3 regions of the Pseudomonas sp. B21-017 genome follow, and region 1 is predicted to be linked to each of the others. Evidence: predicted binding sites of a transcription regulator. Region 1 holds the regulator's gene; each other region holds the start of a gene.
What was found. The regulator FliA, encoded in region 1, starts transcription of late flagellar genes. The targets are predictions, from matches to a motif close to CTAAAGTTTNNNNNNNNNNNGCCGNTAA.

Region 1 (2,272 bases):
TGGCTGACATGTTCGCTGATATTTACCACAGCCCGACCAAGCAGGTTGGCTGAGGTGTTAATGAACATTTTTTGTACCTACATCGATGGTCTGCCATGCATTGTTCCGATGGTGAACGCGCAGCCAGTAATGTGGCCTCCGTCTAAGTAAGACAAGGTAAAGAAATAACATGGGCAGCATGCATCCCGTACAGGTGATCGCGGTGACCGGCGGCAAAGGTGGCGTCGGGAAGACTAACGTGTCAGTGAACTTGTCCCTGGCTCTAGCTGAGCTCGGCCGGCGCGTCATGCTGCTGGATGCCGATCTGGGGCTGGCGAACGTCGACGTTCTGTTGGGACTGACACCCAAACGCACGCTGGCCGACGTGATCGAAGGCCGCTGTGAGCTGCGCGACGTGCTGTTGCAAGGGCCTGGCGGTATCCGCATCGTCCCGGCCGCCTCCGGCACCCAGAGCATGGTTCATCTGAGCCCGGCCCAGCATGCCGGCCTGATCCAGGCGTTCAGTGATATCGGCGACAACCTCGACGTATTGGTGATCGACACCGCTGCGGGCATTGGTGACTCGGTAGTCAGCTTCGTGCGCGCCGCGCAGGAAGTCTTGCTGGTGGTGTGCGACGAACCGACCTCGATCACCGACGCCTACGCGCTGATCAAACTGCTTAACCGCGACTACGGCATGAACCGCTTCCGCGTCCTGGCCAACATGGCGCAGAGCCCGCAGGAAGGCCGCAACCTGTTCGCCAAGTTGACCAAGGTCACGGATCGCTTCCTCGACGTCGCCTTACAATACGTCGGCGCAGTGCCTTACGACGAAAGCGTACGCAAGGCCGTGCAGAAGCAACGCGCGGTGTATGAAGCCTTTCCGCGTTCCAAGTGCGCCCTGGCGTTCAAGGCCATTGCGCAGAAAGTCGATACCTGGCCACTGCCGGCCAACCCTCGTGGACATCTGGAGTTTTTCGTCGAGCGCCTCGTGCAACAAACTGCAGGACCCGTGCTATGACAGCCAGCGGTTACAACCTCTACAAGCAGTCGGCACGTGACGCGCAGTACGAGCTGATCGAGCGTTACGCGCCACTGGTCAAACGCATTGCCTACCACTTGCTGGCGCGTCTGCCGGCCAGTGTCCAGGTCGAAGACCTGATCCAGGCCGGGATGATCGGCCTGCTTGAAGTATCAACCAAATACGACGCCAGCAAAGGCGCGAGTTTCGAGACGTACGCGGGCATTCGAATCCGCGGCGCGATGCTCGATGAAGTGCGCAAGGGGGACTGGGCGCCACGTTCGGTCCACCGCAATACCCGCATGGTCAGCGACGCGATTCGCTCGATTGAAGCTAAAACCGGCCGTGACGCTAAAGATCACGAAGTTGCGGCCGAACTCCAATTGAGTCTCGACGATTATTACGGGATTTTGAACGACACCCTGGGCAGCCGGTTATTCAGTTTCGACGATCTGTTGCAGGACGGCGAACACGAAGGGCTGCATGAGGATGGCGCGAGTGCTCATCTCGAGCCGTCACGCGATCTGGAAGATGAACGCTTCCAGGCGGCGCTGGCGGACGCGATTGCCAATTTGCCGGAGCGTGAGCGACTGGTGTTGGCGCTGTACTACGACGAAGAGTTGAATCTCAAGGAAATCGGTGAGGTCCTGGGGGTCAGCGAGTCGCGGGTCAGCCAGTTACACAGCCAGTGCGCGGCCCGTTTGCGGGGGCGTTTGGGGGAGTGGCGAGCGCGCTGAAGGCAGTGTGGGGACACTGCGAATGGAGCTGGTGTGGTGTTGAACCGTACCGGTCTCGATCTGTTGTGCTCCAGACAGTCATTGAGTGCTTTGCCGGATTGATTGAAATGGCGCGTCCAGGTGCTGGGCGCGTTTAAGACTGCTTGGAGGTCGAATTGGACAAGAACATGAAAATCCTCATCGTTGATGACTTCTCAACGATGCGGCGGATCATAAAAAACCTGTTGCGTGACCTTGGGTTCACCAACACCGCCGAAGCCGATGACGGGCTGACCGGGTTGCCGATGCTGCAAAGCGGTAACTTCGATTTTCTGGTTACCGACTGGAACATGCCCGGTATGACCGGCATCGACCTGCTTCGTGCGGTGCGCGCCGATGAAAGGCTCAAGCACCTGCCGGTGCTGATGGTGACCGCCGAAGCCAAGCGCGAGCAAATCATCGAAGCGGCCCAGGCCGGTGTTAACGGCTATGTGGTCAAACCCTTCACAGCCCAGGCGTTGAAAGAAAAAATCGAGAAGATTTTCGAACGCATCGG
Region 2 (2,272 bases), 3.1 Mb from region 1:
AGTTGCTCGAACAATTCAGCCAGCAACCACAGCAGGAACGTCGCGTAGACCTTCGGCGCTTCGTGCACCAGACGGCTGGCGTCGAGCAAGTGGATGCGCCCGCGACCGTCCATCGCCGGCTGCAAAATATCTTCCAGTTGCAGTGCCGGTTCACCGAACAACGCTTCGGCGCCCTGCTGTTCCAGCGTCGCCAAACGGCGCAACAGTGCCTGGCTGGAACCGGTGGTCATCAGCGCGGCGTCATCGCCCAGCAATTCGGGGTTATCGCGCAGATGATTGAGCAGCGCCTTCAAATCCTTCAAATCCAGCAGCAACAGCCCTTCGCGGTCGGCCACCTTGAACGCGGCATAAAGTGCCGACTGCTGACTGTCGGTCAGCTCCAGCAGGCTGCCGAGCAGCAACGGCCCCATTTCGCTCAAGGTGGTGCGCAATGGATGACCGGACTGACCGTGAATATCCCACAGGGTTACCGGATACGCCTGAGGCTTATGGTTCAGCCAGGGCATGCCGGCGATCCGCTCCGCGACCTTGCCTTGAGGGTTACCGGCGGCGCCCAGGCCGCACAAGTCGCCTTTGATATCCGCCGCGAACACCGCCACGCCTGCATCGCTGAACGCTTCGGCCAGGCGCTGCAACGTAACGGTTTTACCGGTCCCGGTAGCGCCCGCTACCAAACCGTGACGGTTCGCCAGGCGCATGGCCTGGGCGATTGGCTGGCCAGCGAGGTCAGCGCCGATAACGAGTTGCGATGAGTCAGGCATTTTGTCACCCATGGTTAATCTTTGATCCTGCATGGCCGATAACAACCGAGAGACCAGACTGAAAATAGCGTCGGTAATTCCCTAAGGAGAGACGGAACTATCAGCTTACTTTCAACACTGCCCAATTTGCGTGCCTTTATAAAAGCACGCCCTGGACATTAAGACTTTAGCGGACCCCCAAGCCATGAATAAAAATCTGCGCTTCAGCCATAAGATACTGCTTGCCGCCGCCCTGATCGTTATTGCCGCCTTCGCCTCCTTCACGCTGTACAACGACTATTTGCAGCGCAATGCGATTCGTGAAGATCTGGATAACTATCTCACCGAGATGGGAGACGTCACCGCCAACAACATCCAGAGTTGGCTCGCCGGTCGTATCCTGCTGATAGAGAACCTCGCTCAAAACATTGCCATCAACCCCGAACAATCCAACGTCGTCAGTCTGCTTGAACAAAATGCTTTGGCATCGACCTTCATGGCCAGATACCTGGGTGATGCCAGCGGCAACTTCATCAACCGCCCGGACTCCAAGATGCCGGACGGCTACGATCCCAGAGTTCGCCCTTGGTACAAAGGCGCGGAAAACAGCAACGGCTCGACGCTGACCGAACCTTATGTAGATGCGGCGACCGGTCAAACCATCATCTCCATTGCCACCGCTTCGAAAAAGTCGGGGAAAAGCGTGGGGGTGGTAGGCGGTGACTTGAGCCTGCAAACCCTGATCGACACCCTGATCGCGCGTGATTTCGGCGGCATGGGCTATGCCTTTCTGGTCAGCGCCGACGGCAAGATCCTGGTTCATCCGGATAAAGCCATGGTGATGAAGTCCCTGAGCGAGGCGTACCCGAAAAATACCCCACGCATTAGCAGCAACTTCACTGAAGTAGACGTCGACGGCAAAACCCGCATCGTCTCTTTCACCCCGATCAAAGGCTTGCCGTCGGTCAACTGGTACATCGGCCTGTCGGTGGACAAGGACAAAGCCTTCTCCATGCTCAGCGAATTCCGCACCTCGGCGATCATCGCGACCCTGATTGCAGTGGCCATCATCATTGGCTTGCTGGGCATGCTGATCCGCCTGCTGATCCAGCCGCTGCACGTGATGACCCGCGCCATGGAAGACATCGCCGACGGTGAAGGCGACCTGACCAAACGCCTGACCATCCAGAATCAGGACGAATTCGGCGTCCTTGGCACGGCGTTCAATCGTTTCGTGGAGCGAATTCATACATCGATCCGCGAAGTGTCCTCGGCCACCGGCCAGGTCAACGAAGTGGCCTTGCGGGTGGTGGCGGCCTCGAACTCGTCGATGTTCAACTCCGACCAGCAAGCTTCGCGCACCAGCAGCGTCGCCGCGGCCATCAACCAGCTCGGCGCCGCGGCTCAGGAAATCGCCCGTAACGCCGCCCAGGCATCGAATCAGGCCAGCGATGCCCGCAGCCTGGCCGAAGACGGCCAGCAAGTGGTGGATCGCAGCATTGCCGCGATGAATCAGCTGTCGAGCATGCTCA
Region 3 (2,272 bases), 3.2 Mb from region 1:
CCTCCTTCTGCAACCATTGCGGCGGGCGATTGAGCAGGCGCAGCAACGAGCCCGGCTCCAGCGCCAGCAACCGTTGCAGGCGCACCAGCACCCGGCGGTTGGCGCCCAGTTCGGCGCGGTTGGTGGACAGGCGCGACGACAGCAATTCATCTTCGATCTGATCGACACTGAGGCTGGTCTTGCGCACGATCTGCGTCAGCACTTCGCCCTGATCACGCAGCAAATGCACCAGCAATTCCAGCGGTGAGCGAAAGCATTCACCGGCCTTCACCGAAGAGCGCAGCTTGTCCACCGAGTGCAGCGGTTGCAGGCGCGCGCTGATGATCAGCCGACTGCGAGCGCAGACCCACAGCGTCGAGACATCCGAGGAAACCATGCTACTGAGGTTGAACACCACATCGTTGACCACCGCCAGCAACGCCGAATCGACATGCTCGATGCGCGTCGAACGCGACCCCTCGTGCAAGGCTTCGAAAAACTCGTCGGGCAATTCCAGATGGCTTTTCATCCAGCGCTCGCACGCCGCATGGGCCAGGTTCAGGTGCAGCCAGAGAAACTCATCACTGTCGTCCAGTTGTTGCAGGCAGTGCAGTGCCTTGGCCGAATCGATCTCTCGACCGCGCTCGCCGGGGCGAAAACTGAAACCGTAAAGCAGGCCGAACAGGTCGGAATCGCGATGGCGTTGATCAATGCTGTGGTTCATGAAGTCTCGCTGCGGGGAGGCGCCTGTCGCGGGTTTCACAGGTTCACTTGAGCCTCATCATTGCAAGCGCTCATGACGGTTTTGTGACGGCAAGGTGTACGCAAACGATTGCGATACCGATGGTCGGATTTTCCTCAAGAACCGCTCTGGAACGCCGATCACGCTTGGGTTACGTTTGCGCGCCTTCGGCCAAGGGCCAACGTGGCAGACAGGGATGTCCGGATACTTTTCACGCCTTCATCCGCGTGCCTCATTCCTGTTTCGAGTACTTCCCGATGTCTTTACAAAAGTCCCTTCGAGCACAAATTCTCGCCCTGTTGAGCGGCAGCCTGTTGGCGATGTTGTTGATCGCTTTGGCCTGCTTTCACTTTTTGTCCAACGGCGTTCAGAACTACGCGAACCTGATCGAAGGCCCGTTGCACACCTCGCAACTGATCGATGAAGCCAACCTGCAATTCAAGGTGCAGGTTCAGGAGTGGAAAAACGTCCTGCTGCGCGGCAAGCAACCCGCGGACCTGGACAAATACTGGAAGCAGTTCGAGGAGGGGCAGCGCAATGTGCAGGGTATCCTTGGTGAACTGGCCGGGCAGAAGGGTATGGAGCCGCAACTCAAGACCCGCATCGAACGCCTGCGTGAGGAGCATCGTGTATTAGGTGCGGCGTATCAGAAGGGCCGTGATGCCTACGTGGCGGCCGGTGCCGACCCAGCGGCCGGCGACAATGCGGTCAAGGGCGTGGACCGCGCCGCCAGCGAGCAGATGAATGAACTGGTCGGCGAACTGCGCAAGCAGAGTGTCGAACAATCGAAATTGATCAGTGCCAGTGCCGATCAGACGGTGTTGTCGGGGCTCGCGGTGATGCTGGTGTCGGGCCTGCTGATTGGTTTGTTGAGTCTGTGGCTGGTCAATCGCAACCTGGTGGAGCCGATCCGCAAACTGATCGACTACGTGGCGCAACTCAGTCAGGGCCGGTTCGCCGAGCGCGTGGCCAGCACCCGTCAGGACGAGTTGGGCAACCTGGCCAGGGCCGCCAACACCTTGCGCGATTTCCTCGCCGAAACCTTCAGTCGTTTGCAGCGCAGCGCGTCGGACCTGGACAGTGCCAGCGGTGAGCTGAACTCGATTGCCGGCCTTATGGCCAGCGGCACCAACGAGCAGTTCAATCGCACCGATCAGGTGGCCACGGCGATGAACGAAATGTCCGCCACCGCGCAAGAAGTCGCGCGCCACGCCGCCGAAGCGGCACGTGCGGCCGACGATGCCGACCAGTCCGCCCAGCAAGGCGAGAAGGTCATGCAGGGCACCATTCACACCATCACCCAAATGCGTGGCGAAATCGCCAACACCGCCACGGTCATCCGTCGCCTGGAAGAAGACAGCGGGCGCATCGGCAAGGTGCTGGAAGTGATTCGCGGCATTGCCGAACAGACCAACCTGCTGGCGCTCAACGCGGCAATCGAAGCGGCCCGTGCCGGTGAAGCCGGGCGCGGTTTTGCGGTGGTCGCTGATGAAGTACGCAGCCTGGCCCAGCGCACGGCGGCGTCGATCATCGAGATCAACCAGATCATTC

Region 2: LOY28_RS05955 (methyl-accepting chemotaxis protein) is a predicted target of FliA. The motif match lies at 776-803, and genes of this name have one in related genera.
Region 3: LOY28_RS06480 (methyl-accepting chemotaxis protein) is a predicted target of FliA. The motif match lies at 837-864, and genes of this name have one in related genera.

The regions. Positions count from the first base shown of each region.
Region 1 covers NZ_CP087194.1:4,816,743-4,819,014, reverse strand. Annotated here, with positions in the region: gene flhF (flagellar biosynthesis protein FlhF) at 1-53, shown strand, start outside; gene fleN (flagellar synthesis regulator FleN) at 170-1,000, shown strand; gene fliA (RNA polymerase sigma factor FliA) at 997-1,737, shown strand; gene LOY28_RS21690 (chemotaxis response regulator CheY) at 1,905-2,272, shown strand, end outside.
Region 2 covers NZ_CP087194.1:1,366,782-1,369,053, reverse strand. Annotated here, with positions in the region: gene LOY28_RS05960 (helicase HerA-like domain-containing protein) at 1-761, opposite strand, end outside; gene LOY28_RS05955 (methyl-accepting chemotaxis protein) at 946-2,272, shown strand, end outside.
Region 3 covers NZ_CP087194.1:1,471,111-1,473,382, forward strand. Annotated here, with positions in the region: gene LOY28_RS06475 (transporter) at 1-703, opposite strand, end outside; gene LOY28_RS06480 (methyl-accepting chemotaxis protein) at 979-2,272, shown strand, end outside.